Regions from separate parts of the Mycolicibacterium sp. XJ662 genome, predicted to be linked through region 1. Evidence: predicted binding sites of a transcription regulator. Region 1 holds the regulator's gene; the other holds the start of a gene.

What was found. The regulator HspR, encoded in region 1, represses chaperone genes until heat shock. The targets are predictions, from matches to a motif close to ANNTGAGTNNNNNNNACTCANNT.
Region 2: a site for HspR is predicted at 2,375-2,397, ahead of lon (endopeptidase La). Genes of this name have one in related genera too.

What each region holds. Positions count from the first base shown of each region.
Region 1 is NZ_JBEFTL010000001.1:353,316-361,013, reverse strand. It holds gene ABQE93_RS01700 (hemerythrin domain-containing protein) at 23-496, opposite strand; gene dnaK (molecular chaperone DnaK) at 770-2,635, shown strand; gene grpE (nucleotide exchange factor GrpE) at 2,632-3,234, shown strand; gene dnaJ (molecular chaperone DnaJ) at 3,270-4,463, shown strand; gene ABQE93_RS01680 (heat shock protein transcriptional repressor HspR) at 4,463-4,831, shown strand; gene ABQE93_RS01675 (hypothetical protein) at 4,845-5,069, opposite strand; gene ABQE93_RS01670 (PGRS repeat-containing protein) at 5,302-7,206, opposite strand; gene ABQE93_RS01665 (sugar nucleotide-binding protein) at 7,339-7,698, opposite strand, start outside.
Region 2 is NZ_JBEFTL010000008.1:62,304-70,001, forward strand. It holds gene ABQE93_RS19725 (alpha-hydroxy acid oxidase) at 1-996, shown strand, start outside; gene ABQE93_RS19730 (esterase family protein) at 1,189-2,193, shown strand; gene lon (endopeptidase La) at 2,409-4,742, shown strand; gene ABQE93_RS19740 (HhH-GDP family DNA glycosylase) at 4,884-5,531, shown strand; gene ABQE93_RS19745 (DUF72 domain-containing protein) at 5,528-6,298, shown strand; gene ABQE93_RS19750 (NAD(P)/FAD-dependent oxidoreductase) at 6,310-7,515, shown strand; gene ABQE93_RS19755 (hypothetical protein) at 7,519-7,698, shown strand, end outside.

The DNA of each region.
Region 1 (7,698 bases):
CTGGCCGCCTCGGCTCGGGCGGTCAGGCCCAGCGCACCATCTCCCGCCCCGGGTGGGCGTCGTGCCAGGCCTGGATCGCGGCGTCCCACTGGTCACCGTCCAGCGACGTCAGCGCCGCGGGGAAGAGCCCGTCTTCTTCCTTTCGGGTGTGCTCGAAGAGGTGCTCCACCGCGTCGCGGATGGCCTGCTGACCCTCGGGGCGGGAGATATCCACGGTGGCGAGCAGTTCCTCGAGTTCGCGGTGCTCGCGCACCAGCGGGTCGATGTGCTCGGCGAACAGGTCGTCGGTGGACATGACCGCGAACAGGCCGTTCTCCTCGCCCTTGAAGTGCGAGAACAGCTCGTCGGCCATCGCGGCCAGCTTTTCGCGCGCGGTCAGCAGATCGCCGCGGTCGATCGCGCGTACCGCATCGCCGCCGAGGTTGAGCACCTCGGCGTGCTCGCTGATGTAATCGCGGATCAACGGCATGTCGCGGCATCCGCAGTATTGGCACATATTCCGATGCTAGGAGCACGGCCGCGAAACCGACGCAATGGTCGAATTGCGGCTCGTGGAGCCGCCATTGCGTCGGTTTCGAGTAAGAGCTGCCTAGGCCGGGAACAAAGCGGCGATCCACTCCGTTGAACCCGTCGACAGTTGAGTGCAGTGTGCTCAAGTCTGGTTTGACAGGATGGGGTCCGTCGGAGCAGTCTTGAGTGCGGTGCACTCAGCCCGAATGAGTGCAGTGCACTCGTGACCCCTAGCAGGACTATTTCAGGAGGCAACACTATGGCTCGTGCGGTCGGAATCGACCTCGGGACCACCAACTCCGTCGTCGCGGTACTGGAGGGTGGCGACCCCGTGGTCGTCGCGAACTCCGAGGGCTCCCGCACCACGCCGTCCGTCGTCGCGTTCGCTCGCAACGGCGAGGTGCTGGTCGGCCAGCCCGCCAAGAACCAGGCGGTGACCAACGTCGACCGGACCATCAGATCGGTCAAGCGCCACATGGGCTCGGACTGGTCGGTGGAGATCGACGACAAGAAGTACAGCGCGCCCGAAATCAGCGCGCGGACCTTGATGAAGCTGAAGCGAGACGCCGAAGCCTATCTGGGCGAGGACATCACCGACGCGGTGATCACCGTGCCCGCCTACTTCAACGACTCCCAGCGTCAGGCCACAAAGGACGCCGGCCAGATCGCCGGTCTCAACGTGCTGCGCATCGTCAACGAGCCCACCGCCGCGGCGCTGGCCTACGGGCTGGACAAGGGGCAGAGTGAGCAGACCATCCTGGTCTTCGACCTCGGTGGCGGCACGTTCGACGTATCGCTGCTGGAAATCGGCGAGGGCGTCGTCGAGGTGCGCGCCACCAGCGGCGACAACCACCTCGGTGGCGACGACTGGGACGACCGCATCGTCGAATGGCTGGTCGAGAAGTTCAAGGGCACCTCCGGCATCGACCTGACCAAGGACAAGATGGCGATGCAGCGGCTGCGGGAGGCCGCGGAGAAGGCGAAGATCGAGCTGAGCTCGAGCCAGCAGACGTCGATCAACCTGCCCTACATCACCGTCGACGCGGACAAGAACCCGCTGTTCCTCGACGAACAGCTCAGCCGTGCCGAGTTCCAGCGCATCACCCAGGATCTGCTGGACCGGGCCCGCAAGCCGTTCCAGTCGGTGATCAAGGACGCCGGCATCTCGGTGTCCGACATCGACCACGTCGTGCTGGTCGGCGGCTCCACCCGGATGCCCGCCGTCTCGGATCTGGTCAAGGAGATGACCGGCGGCAAGGAGCCCAACAAGGGTGTCAACCCGGACGAGGTTGTCGCGGTGGGCGCCGCGCTGCAAGCCGGTGTGCTCAAGGGTGAGGTGAAAGACGTTCTGCTGCTGGACGTTACGCCGTTGTCGCTTGGTATCGAGACCAAGGGCGGCGTGATGACCAAGCTGATCGAGCGCAACACCACGATCCCGACCAAGCGGTCGGAGACGTTCACCACCGCCGACGACAACCAGCCGTCGGTGCAGATCCAGGTGTACCAGGGTGAGCGTGAGATCGCCGCGCACAACAAGCTGCTCGGCAGCTTCGAGCTGACCGGTATTCCGCCGGCGCCGCGCGGTGTGCCCCAGATCGAGGTGACGTTCGACATCGACGCCAACGGCATCGTGCACGTCACCGCCAAGGACAAGGGCACCGGCAAGGAGAACACCATCCGCATCCAGGAAGGCTCCGGTATCTCCAAGGAGGAGATCGACCGGATGGTCAAGGATGCCGAGGCCCATGCCGAGGAGGACCGCAAGCGCCGTGAGGAGGCCGACGTCCGCAACCAGGCCGAGTCGCTGGTGTACCAGACGGAGAAGTTCGTCAAGGAGCAACGCGAGGCCGAAGGCGGATCCAAGGTCCCCGAGGACACGTTGAGCAAGGTCGACGGCGCGATCGCCGACGCGAAGAAGGCGCTGGAAGGCACCGATATCGCTGCGATCAAGTCCGCGATGGAACAGCTGGGCGTCGAAAGCCAGGCGCTCGGCCAGGCGATCTACGAGGCGACCCAGGCCGAACAGGCCGCAGGCGGCGGCACCGCCGACGCTGGCGCCACGGGCTCGTCGGCTGACGATGTGGTGGACGCCGAGGTTGTCGACGAGGACCAGGAGAACAAGTGAGCCAGAACGATTCGCACGAGCCGGTGACTGTCACCGACAAGCGGCGTATCGACCCCGACACTGGCGAAGTACGTGAACAGGCGACCGGGCCGGCTCCTAGTGAGCCGGCGCCGGAAGCCGGGGGTTCGCCGCAGGAAGTCACCGAGCTGAAATCCACACTTCAGCGGGTAAAGGCCGAGTACGACAATTACCGCAAGCGCACGCTGCGTGACCAGCAGGTCATCGCCGAGCGGTCCAAGGCCACCGTCCTCACCGAGCTGTTGCCGGTGCTCGACGACCTGGACCGGGCGCGCAGCCACGGTGACCTGGAGTCCGGGCCGTTCAAGGCGGTCGCTGACAAGCTGACCGGCATCCTTGAGGGGCTTGGTCTTTCGGCCTTCGGTGACGAGGGCGACGATTTCGATCCCGAGCTGCACGAAGCCGTTCAGCACGAGGGCGACGGCACCCATCCCGTCGTGGGAACCGTGATGCGGCGCGGCTACCGGGTCGGAGATTTCGTGCTACGCCACGCCATGGTCGGTGTCGTCGACACCATTCCCGAATCCGCCGACACGTCGGATAACACCGACGAATCGGACGAGAAGGCAGCAGAATCCTAATAGCGACTAGGCAAATGGTAAGGAGGTGACGCGACATGGCCCAGCGTGAATGGGTCGAGAAGGACTTCTACTCCGAGCTCGGCGTCTCCTCTGACGCCAGCGACCAGGAGATCAAGCGGGCGGCGCGCAAGCTGCTCGCCGAAAACCATCCCGACCGAAACCCGGGCAACTCGGCGGCAGAGGAACGGTACAAAGCCGTTTCGGAAGCCAAAGAGGTGCTGACCGACCCGGCCAAACGTAAGGAATACGACGAGACCCGAAGGCTTTTCGCCAACGGTGGCTTCGGTCGTGGCCGGTTCGGCGGCGGCGGTGGCGGCGGTTTCGGCGGGTTCGGTGGTGGCTACGGCTCTGACGGTGTCGAGTTCAACCTGAACGACTTGTTCGATGCGGCCGGTCAGACCGGTGGTGCGAACATCGGCGACCTGTTCGGCGGTCTGTTCGGGCGGGGCGCACAGCAGCCCCGGCCGAGCCGGCCGCGGCGCGGCAACGACCTGGAGACCGAGACCGAACTGTCGTTCCTCGAGGCGACCAAGGGCGTCGCGATGCCGCTGCGCCTCACCAGCCCCGCGCCGTGCACGAATTGTCATGGCAGCGGCGCACGTCCGGGCACCAGCCCGAAGGTGTGTCCGAACTGCAACGGGGCCGGCGTGATCAGCCGCAACCAGGGCGCGTTCGGGTTTTCCGAACCGTGTACGGAATGCCGGGGCAGCGGCTCGATCATCGAGCACCCGTGTCAGGAGTGCAAGGGCACCGGTGTCACCACCCGGACCCGCACGATCAATGTGCGGATCCCGCCGGGCGTCGAGGACGGGCAACGGATCCGGCTGGCCGGACAGGGTGAGGCCGGGCTACGCGGTGCGCCGTCGGGCGACCTGTACGTGACCGTCCATGTGCGCCCGGACACGGTTTTCGGTCGCAAGGGCGACGACCTGACCGTCACCGTACCGGTGAGCTTTCATGAATTAGCACTGGGCACAACGCTTTCGGTGCCAACTCTGGAGGGTAAGGTCGGCGTGCGGGTGCCCAAGGGAACGTCGGACGGACGGATCCTGCGGGTGCGCGGACGTGGGGTGCCCAAGCGTTCCGGTGGCCACGGCGACCTGCTCGTCACGGTCAAGGTGGCGGTGCCGCCGAACCTGCAGGGCGAGGCGGCCGAGGCGCTGGAGGCATACGCCAAGGCCGAGCGGGCCAGCGGGTTTGACCCGCGGGCAGGATGGGCAGGTGCGTGATGGCGGCGAAGCGTTCCAACGATGACGCGCGCACGTTCCTGATTTCGGTCGCCGCCGAGTTGGCGGGTATGCATGCGCAGACGCTGCGTACCTACGACCGGCTGGGTCTGGTGCGTCCGCAGCGCACGGCCGGTGGCGGCAGGCGCTACTCGCAGCACGACGTTGACTTGCTGCGGGAAGTGCAGCGCCTTTCTCAGGACGAGGGTGTGAACCTCGCGGGGATCAAGCGCATCATCCAGTTGACCAACCAGGTCGAGGCGCTGCAGTCGCGGGTCAAGGAGTTGACGCGCGAGCTCGAGGAGCTGCGGGCGCAGCCGCGGGCCAAGAGCACCGCGTTGGTGGTGTGGCAGCCGCGCAACCAGCGTTAGTCGGCGGGGGCGTTCAGCGTCGCTGGCAGGCGTTGCCGTTTTTCAGGCGAGCGATCGCGTCAAGGACCTGACGCCCCACCGAGGACTGGTACTCACGCAGGTACTTCTCCCGCCGTGGGTCGTCCTCTGCCAGTTGGTGGGTCAGCGGATGCGGGGTTTTCCAGACCGCCTCCTGCGCCGCCGCGCCCACAGCCACTTCGAACTCGTAGCTGTCAGTTGCGCCTACATCACGCGACATAACGTCTCGGTACCCGAAATCCCGCAGCCGGAATCTGCCGCTGCAATTGGTGCAAACTTTCGCACACGAAATTTTTCATTAATGCTCCCCCTACGGGGCATCACCTTACACCGGCGGTACCGCCAGTACCGGTAACTCGAATACTGAGATATGCGCAAATGCGGGAAACGCCTCGCTGCGCGGTCGGACTTCGCTAATTCCTTGTGTTACAGCGGTTTAGTGCGATAGGCGGCTAATTGAGGCCGCCGACAACAAGCCGGATGAGGTCGATCAGGCCGGTGAGCAGGATGGGCGGGGTTCCTGTGCTGCCGGGGCAGACGCCTATACCGAGGACACAACTCCCGCCGGCACCAGGCTGCCCGGGGGTTCGGAGATCGAACGCGTAAGCGTCGCCGCCGGAACCGCCGTTGGCGCGTAACCCGAGGCCGTTGGTGCCTCCGTCACCGCCCCTGCCGCCGATGGCCGCGCCGGGGATATCGGTTGCATCGGCCAGCAGGGAGTACGCGTTGCCGCCGCTGCCGCCGGTGCCGCCGGAAAGAAGGATGCTGCCGGTGTTGCCGCCATTGCCGCCCGCCCCGCCGATCGCCCGCATCGGCTCACCGTTAGTGGGGAAGATGAACGCGACGACATTCAGTAGGGCGCTCACGGGCGGGTACTCGAAGTTGAGGGCGATGCCGCCGTTGCCGCCGTTGCCGCCGGTGCCAGTCGAACCGTTGCCGCCATCGCCACCGTCACCGCCCATCACGGTTCCGGGTACGTAGAACGGGTTGAAGTGGCCGAGCGCGAAGCTCAGCACGTGACCGCCGTTGCCGCCGTTACCACCCGAGCCGCCGTCGCCACCCCGGCCGCCGGCCCCGCCGTTGCCGGTGAAAAATCCGCCGTTACCACCGTTCCCGCCGTTACCACCGCCTCCCTGTAAGGTGCCGGTCAAGTTCCAACCGCCGTCACCGCCGCGACCGCCGTTGCCGCCGCTGCCCCACAGGAACGCGTGCCCACCGTTGCCGCCTTTACCGCCGGCGGGAGGGATCCCCACAAAAGTGCCGCCGGATGCACCGTCGCCGCCGTTGCCGCCGTTGCCGATGAACCCCGAGGCCCCACCGTTGCCGCCGTTCTGGCCGGAGCCCGCGGGCGGGGAATAGCCGTCGCCGCCGTTGCCGAACAGCCAGCCACCTGGCTTTCCGTCGGGGCTGTCCGCGGTGCCGTCCGCACCGTGGCCGATGAGCGCTCGGCCTCGCCACTCGTTGGTGGCCACGGCAATGATGGCTTCCTGGAGGGTGATGTGGACCGGGAAGCTGAGAATGCCGAGCGGTGCGATGGCGGCTTGGGTCTGGGCGATGAGGGAAGCCAGCACGCCGGGAAAATCGATGATGAAGTCGAACTCGCCGGCGAACGGGGTGATTACTGGTCCCGCGAGGGTGCCCGGTGAGGAAGCCCCGTCTACCTGGCGTTCGCTTAGCCAGGAGGAGAGGGACACTCCATACGGAGAAAGCCATTCGTCGCTGGCGGTGACCAGATCGACGGTCGTGGCCGTGGGCTCCGCGGGGCTCTCCTCGGCGACGTCGTCCTCGGTAGCGGCTTCGATCGTGGGAGCGTTCTCGGTCGGGTTTTCTGGTGCGGGGTCGTCGGTGATGCCGACGCCGGTGACGTCGTCCTCTAACGGTTCGTCGTCTTCAAGTTCTTCGTCTTCAAGTTCTTCGTCTGTGGCGTCGTCTTCGTCGTCCAGGTCTTCTCCGAGGTCTTCTTCGGCGAAGTCCTCATCGTCTAACTCGGCGAGATCGTCCTCCTCGTCGGCGGGCTCCAAACTGCTGTCGACGTCGTCGAAGCTGGAGTCGTCGAGGCTCTCCGCGACGGTCGCGTTACGCATGGTGGCGGCAGTGTCACGACCGTTTGAGTCGTCGCCATCGGCGGTGCTCTGCCCATCAGATTTGCTGTCACTGGCTGATGCGGAATCACTGCCGGAGGTGTCGGCGTGGGCAACTCCGGTCCCTGCCGCCATCCCGGCGCATACCCCGATGGCAACTGCACCGGTACCGAGCCAAAGCGCAACCTCACTCTGACGTTGCTGCTCACGGTGACGGCCACGGCGGCGTTTAGCGCTGCTGGCGGCGCGTTTTGCCGCAGAGTGCCTGGCAGCCATTCGTGACACTTTACCGGCTAGGTGTATCCCCGTCCTATAGTTGCCGGGGTCTTTATTAACGGCGCCAACTATTTGCTATTTGAAGCTTTTGTGTTGGGTTCGAATCTGGAGCCGGTCCGGCGCAGGGGGCGATCAAGGGCTCGTCAGATGGTGGCTTTCGCGGGCATGGAGTTCGACGTAGTTCGTCAGCGTCTCGTCGGCGTCGACGGGAACGAAGCCGGTGGACTCGATCTTCGTCAGGTCCAGAACGCTGTTGGCCGGGCGCGGAGCCACGGGTCCCTTGGCTTGGGCGAAGTACTCGGCGGTGGAAACGCCGGTCACCCGACTCGGGTCATGGCCGGCGACGTCGAATGTGCGTTGCGCGATCTGCGCCCATGACCGAACCGAACCGGATCCCGTCACGTTGTAGGTGCCATAGGGTGCGCGGGTGTCGGTGACGTGTCGGATCGCCCGGGCCAGCTCCGAGGTGAACGTCAAGCGTCCGAACTGATC
Region 2 (7,698 bases), on a different contig from region 1:
ATCGACACCAGCCGCACCGTGCTGGGCGCCGCGGCGGCCCAGCCGTTCGGCATCGCCCCGACCGGGTTCACCAGGCTCATGCACACCGAAGGTGAGATCGCCGGCGCCCACGCCGCAGCCGCGGCGGGCATCCCGTTCGCGCTGTCCACGTTGGGCACCGCGTCCATCGAAGACGTCAAGGCGGCTAACCCACACGGCCGCAACTGGTTTCAGCTCTACATGTGGAAGGACCGGGACCGGTCGATGGCGCTGGTGGAGCGCGCCGCCGCGGCCGGCTACGACACGCTGCTGGTCACCGTCGACGTTCCGGTCGCCGGTGCGCGGCTTCGCGACACCCGCAACGGCATGTCGATTCCGCCGACGTTGACCCTGCGCACGGTGTTGGACGCGGTACCGCGCGCCCGCTGGTGGTTCGACCTGCTGAGCACCGAACCGCTGGCGTTCGCGTCGCTGGACCGCTGGCCCGGCACGGTCGCCGAATACCTGGACACCATGTTCGATCCCACCGTCACGTTCGAGGATCTGGCCTGGATCAAGAAGCAGTGGCCGAACCGCTTGGTGGTCAAGGGAATTCAAACGTTGGAGGATGCGCGCGCGGTCGTGGAGCTCGGCGTCGACGGGATCGTGCTGTCCAACCACGGCGGCCGCCAACTCGACCGCGCCCCGGTGCCGTTCCACCTGCTGCCGCGCGTCGCACGTGAGCTCGGCGGCGACACCGAGGTTTTGCTGGACACCGGGATCATGTCGGGAGCCGACATCGTCGCCGCGATAGCGCTGGGCGCCCGCTTCACGCTGGTGGGTCGGGCCTACCTCTACGGGCTGATGGCCGGTGGCGAGGCCGGCGTCATACGCGCCATCGAGATCCTGTCGTCGCAGGTCAGCCGCACAATGAAGCTGCTTGGTGTGACGTCGCTGGACGAACTCGGCCCACGCCACGTGACCCAGCTGCACCGGTTCTCGCGTGGCGATTCCGCCCATGCGCCGTCGTCACACTAGTCACTACTTTCTCACTGGTCACACGACATATCGGCGGTCCTTGAGTCCGAGGCGAGTCGTAATCGTTAGCCAACCGCGATGTGGCAACCGAGTGTTGCACGCGTCGACCGGGCCGGGAGGCGTGTTTCATAACGCAGGAAAGCGACGGCAATTGCTTTGTAACAAGCGATGAAAGGTGGGTTGGTTGCCGTTATGAAGTTTCTAAAGAGGTACCGAGGTACCAGAACCAAACTGTTGCGCCGTTTGGCGGTGACCGCCGTGGCTGCGGCGACCCTGCCCGGTCTGGCCGGCATCGTCGGGGGGTCGGCGACCGCTAACGCGTTCTCCCGGCCAGGTCTGCCCGTCGAGTACCTGGATGTGTTCTCCGCGGCGATGAACCGCGACATCCGGGTGCAGTTCCAGGGCGGTGGGCCGCACGCGGTGTACCTGCTCGACGGTCTGCGCGCCCGCGATGACTACAACGGCTGGGACATCGAGACCCCGGCGTTCGAGTGGTACTACCAGTCCGGGCTGTCGGTCGTCATGCCGGTCGGCGGTCAGTCCAGCTTCTACACCGACTGGTACCAGCCGTCACGGGGTAACGGCCAGGACTACACCTACAAGTGGGAGACGTTCCTGACCCAGGAACTTCCGGCCTGGCTGGAGGCCAACCGGGGCGTGTCGCAGAACGGCAACGCGGTGGTCGGCATCTCGATGGCCGGCAGCAGCGCGCTGACGTATGCGATCTACCACCCGCAGAAGTTCATCTACGCCGCTTCACTGTCGGGCTTCCTCAACCCCTCCGAGGGTTGGTGGCCGATGCTGATCGGGCTGGCGATGCAGGATGCGGGCGGCTTCAACGCCGAGAGCATGTGGGGTCCCTCGACGGACCCGGCGTGGAAGCGCAATGACCCGATGGTCAACATCGGTCAGCTGGTCGCCAACAACACCCGGCTCTGGATCTACTGCGGTACCGGCACCCCGTCGGATCTGGACTCCGGCGCCGCCGGCCAGAACCTGATGGCCGCGCAGTTCCTCGAAGGGTTCACGTTGCGCACCAACATCACCTTCCGCGACAACTACGTCGCCGCGGGTGGCACCAACGGTGTGTTCAACTTCCCCGAGCAGGGCACGCACAGCTGGGGCTACTGGGGGCAGCAGCTCGAGCAGATGAAGCCCGACATCCAGCGGGTGCTCGGAGCCTCCGGCGCCGTCTAATCCACCCCACACAGGGAGCCTGCCGTAACCCCCGAACGGCAGGCTCCCTGCCTTCTGTGGGGCGGGCGGCATTTCGCGAGACGTACACCAGGGTCGTTCGATCGGTGGTATTCACAGCCCTGGTGTACGTCTCGCGAACAGAATGAGCGCGCTCCGGCGGGAACAAACCGGGCCTGGCCAAGGTTGAGTCCATCTGACTGAACTTTGGAGGTGTGATGGCTGAAGCCAAGACAGTGCCCGTGCTGTTCGTGAGCACTCCGATCGTGCTGCCGTCGATGGTGGTGCCGATCGAACTCGACGATGCCGCACGCGCGGCCATTGAAGCAGCTAGGGCGGCCGCGTCCGATGGTCCGGGCGAACTGCTGATCGCGCCGCGGTTGGAGGACCGCTACCCCACCTACGGTGTGCTGGCCTCGATCGTGCAGATCGGCCGCATCGCCGGGGGCAACGGCACCGCAGCGGTGGTGCGCGGCAATAGCCGTGCACACATCGGCGTCGGGGCCAGCGGCCCGGGCACCGCGCTGTGGGTCGAGGTGACCGAAGTGGAGGAGCCGCAGCCGACCGACGAGGCGCGCACGCTGGCCGGCGAGTACAAGAAGCTGCTGCTGGCCATGCTGCAGCGTCGGGAAGCCTGGCAGATCATCGACTTCGTCAACCAGCTGAGCGACCCGTCGGCGCTGGCGGATACGGCCGGTTACGCCTCGTACCTGACGCAGGTGCAGAAGCGTCAGCTGCTGGAGACACCCGATGTCGCCGAGCGGCTCAAACTGCTGATCGACTGGACCGGTGAGCACCTCGCCGAGGTCGAGGTGACCGACAAGATCGCCGAGGACGTCCGCGAGGGCATGGAAAAGCAGCAGAAGGAATTCCTGCTGCGCCAGCAACTCGCCGCGATCCGCAAGGAGCTCGGCGAGGGTGAACCCGACGGATCGGATGACTACCGCAGCCGCGTGGAGGCCGCCGACCTCCCCGACAACGTCCGCGAGGCGGCGTTGCGTGAGGTGGGCAAGCTGGAGCGCGCCGGCGATCAGAGCCCGGAGAGCGGGTGGATCCGCACCTGGCTGGACACCGTGCTGGACCTGCCGTGGAGCGTCACGACCGAGGACAGCGCCGACCTGAAGGGGGCGCGCGAGATTCTCGACGCCGACCACCACGGGTTGGACGACGTCAAGGACCGCATCGTCGAATACCTGGCCGTGCGGGCGCGTCGCGCTCAGCGCGGGATGGAGATCGTCGGCGGCCGAGGCTCGGGTGCGGTGATGGTGCTGGCCGGCCCGCCCGGCGTCGGTAAGACGTCGCTGGGTGAGAGCGTGGCCCGTGCGCTCGGCCGCAAGTTCGTCCGCGTCGCCCTGGGCGGCGTGCGCGACGAGGCCGAGATCCGCGGTCACCGGCGCACGTACGTCGGCGCCCTGCCCGGCCGTATCGTGCGCGCGATCGGCGAGGCGGGTTCGATGAACCCCGTCGTGCTGCTCGACGAGATCGACAAGGTCGGCTCGGACTTCCGAGGGGATCCGGCGGCGGCGCTGCTGGAGGTCTTGGACCCGGCGCAGAACCACACGTTCCGCGACCACTACCTGGACCTGGATCTGGACCTGTCCGATGTGGTGTTTTTGGCCACCGCCAACGTGATCGAGAACATCCCGTCGGCGCTGCTGGACCGCATGGAGCTGGTGGAGATCGACGGCTACACCGCCGACGACAAGCTGGCCATCGCGCAGGACTTCCTGCTGCCCCGGCAGCGCGAACGTGCCGCGCTGACCATGGATGAAGTCGAGGTCACAGAGAACGCGCTGCGCAAGATCGCCGCCGACTACACCCGCGAACCGGGTGTGCGGCAGTTCGAACGGCTGCTGGCCAAGATGATGCGCAAGGTCGCGACCAAACTGGCCACCGAACCCGGTGTGGTCGTCATCGACGAGCCCGATCTCGTTGAGTACCTTGGCCGTCCGCGGTTCCTGCCGGAGTCGGCCGAGCGCACCGCGGTGCCCGGCGTGGCGACCGGCCTTGCGGTGACGGGGATGGGCGGCGACGTGCTCTACATCGAGGCCAACGCTACCGAGGGCGAACCGGACCTGAAGCTGACCGGTCAGCTGGGCGACGTGATGAAGGAGTCGGCGCAGATCGCGCTGTCCTATGTGCGCTCGCACGCTGATCAGTTGGGCGTCGACCCGAAGACGCTGGAGCGCCGGATCCACCTGCACGTGCCCGCGGGCGCGGTGCCCAAGGACGGTCCGTCGGCCGGTGTCACGATGGTGACCGCGCTGGTGTCGATGGTCACCGGGCGCCAGGTGCGCTCGGACGTCGGCATGACCGGTGAGGTGACATTGAACGGCCGGGTGCTGCCGATCGGCGGCGTCAAGCAGAAGCTGCTGGCCGCGCAACGGGCCGGGTTGTCAACGGTTTTCATCCCGCAGCGCAACGAGGCCGACCTGGACGACGTCCCGGCCGACGTGCTCGACACGCTGGAGGTCAAGCCGATGACCGACGTGGCGGACATCATCGCGCAGGCCCTGGTGCCCGCGCAGGAGGCCGAAGCCTCAGCCGCCTGACCCGGCCCGCATATCACCGCGAGCAGACGCAGAAGGCCCTTTCCGGCTGACAATTTGGGGCCTTCTGCGTCTGCTCGCGCTCAGGGGTGAGCGCGGCTTGCGGACGTTTGTCACCTGCCCGGCGCGGGTACGTCAGCGCAAATGGGTACCTCTGACCGCAAGCAACTGGTCCAGAGCCTGCTGGAGCACGCCGGCACCACCTACGCCGAAGAGGCGGGGATCCGGCTCAAGGACCAGCCGATGCCGCTGTTCGAACTGCTGGTCCTGTGCATGCTTGCCAGCAAGCCGATCGACGCCGAGATCGCGGTGAGCGCGGCCCGCGAACTCTTCGCAGACGGACTGCGCAAACCCGACGCGGTGCTCGACGCGGATCGTCAGCAGATGATTCGCGCGTTCGGCCGTGCGCATTACGTGCGCTACGACGAGAGTTCGGCGGACAGGCTCACCGACATCGCTCAGACGGTCCAAGACGAATACCACGGCGACCTGCGGCGGTTGGCGGCCGAGGCCGACGGCGATGTGCGCACCGCGGCCGAACTTCTCAAGCAGTTCAAGGGGATCGGCGACACCGGAGCCGACATCTTCCTGCGCGAGGCGCAGGACATCTGGACGTGGGCGCGGCCTTACTTCGACAAGCGCGCCAAGGACGGCGCGCGCAAGCTGGGGCTGCCGGGCAAGGCCGACGAACTTGCCGCGCTCGCGCCACGGTCGACGGCGAAACTGGCGGCCGCGCTGGTCCGGGTATCGCTGGACGATGAACTGCGCGAAAAGGTTTCGTCGTCGCGATGATCTGCATCGGCACGTCGGGGTGGTCCTATGCGCACTGGGCCGATGTGCTCTACCCGCCGGGTCTGCCAGTGGCCAAAAGACTGGCCCGCTACGTCGAGGAGTTCGACACCGTCGAGCTCAACGCCAGCTTCTACCGCTGGCCCAAAGACAGCGCGTTCGCCGGCTGGCGTGAGCGGCTGCCCGAGGGCTTCACAATGTCGGTCAAGGCCCAGCGCGGCCTGACCCACTACCGCCGGCTGCGGTCGCCGGAGCCGTGGATCGAGCGCTTCGAGCGCTGTTGGACCGCGCTCGGCGACCGCTCCGAAGCGCTGCTGGTCCAGCCCCACCCCGCGCTGGAGCGCGACGACGAACTTCTCGACACGTTCTTGCGCCTGATGCCCGACCGGATCCCCGTGGCGATGGAGTTGCGTCATCCCTCGTGGGATGACCCCGCCGTGTATGCCCTGCTGGAACGCCACAACGCGGCGTATGTGGTGATGAGCGGCGCGGGTCTGCGGTGCGTGCCGCGTGCGACGGCCGAGCTGGTCTACGTCCGCATGCACGGCCCCGACCAGAACTCGATGTATGCCGGCTCCTATCCCGACGATGAGTTGTGGCGCTGGGCCGACCGCGTCCTGGACTGGGACGCAAAGGGCAAGCGGGTGGTCGTCTACTTCAACAACGACCTCGGCGGGCACGCCATTCGAAATGCGCGGCTGCTCAAAGAGCTGACGGCTCGAACCGGTGACGCCGACACCGACTCCCCCGCCATCATGCACCGGGAGTAAGCTCGTGTGGCATGACAACGTCGTCCACGATCGTCATTGTCGGCGGTGGTCTCGCCGCAGCCAAGGCTGCAGAGATATTGCGGGACAAAGACTTTGATGGTCACATCAAGTTATTCGCCGCTGAGGAGCAGCTGCCGTACGAGCGGCCTCCGCTGTCCAAGGACTTCCTGGCGGGCAAGAAATCGCTCAGCGACTTCACCGTCGCGCCGGCAAGCTGGTACCGCGACCACCACATCGAACTGCAACTGGGCACCGAAGTGACGGGTATCGACACCGCCGCGCACACGGTGTCCCTGCCCGACGGCGATGCGGTGCGTTACGACAAGCTGCTGCTGGCCACCGGTTCGCGCTCCCGCAAACCACCCATCCCCGGCGCCGATGCGGCCGGTGTGCACTACCTGCGCACCATCGACGACGCGGACACGCTCAAATCGGCGTTGGGCGACGGTGTTTCGCTGGCGATCGTCGGCGCGGGGTGGATCGGCCTCGAGGTGGCCGCGGTGGCACGTGAGCACGGGGCGGCCGTCACCGTGGTCGAAACCGCAAGCGCGCCGCTGCAGGCCGCGCTCGGACGCGAACTCGGCGAAGTGTTCGCCAACCTGCATCGTGAGCATGACGTGGATCTGCGGCTGTCGACGACCGTGCAGGAGATCACCGTCGCCGACGGCGCCGCGACCGGCCTGAAGCTCAGCGACGGCACCACCGTCGCCGCCGCCCGGGTGCTGATCGCCGTCGGCGCGGCGCCCAACATCGAACTCGCCGAGGCCGCCGGGTTGGCGATCGCCGACGGTGGCGTGCAGGTCGATTCGTCGCTACGCACCAGCGACCCGGACATCTACGCCGTCGGCGACATCGCGGCCGCCGAACATCCGCTGCTGGGTGTGCGCATCCGCACCGAACACTGGGCGAACGCGCTCAAGCAACCGGCCATCGCCGCCGATGCGATGATCGGCAGACCCGCCGAGTACGCCGAGCTGCCCTACTTCTTCACCGACCAGTACGACCTCGGAATGGAATACGTCGGCCACGCCCCCGAATACGACAGGGTGGCGTTCCGCGGCGACGTGGCCGGACGCGAATTCACCGCGTTCTGGTTCGACGCGGACAGCCGGGTGATCGCCGGGATGAACGTCAACATCTGGGAGGGGCTCGACGACCTCAAGGCGTTGATCCAATCGCGTGAGCCGATCAACCCGGAGCGGATCGGCGCCGGCTGACGCATGGGGACCAAAAACACTGCGCGTTGGGCTTTGTTGGCAGCAGCGCTCACCGTCACCGGCGCGGGCTGCTCGGGAGGACGGATCGTCAACACCGACGAACCCCCGCCCACCACGCAGGCCAGCACGACGACCCCACCGCCTGCCGCGCCGAACAGTCAGCATCTGGTGGACGCGTTCGAC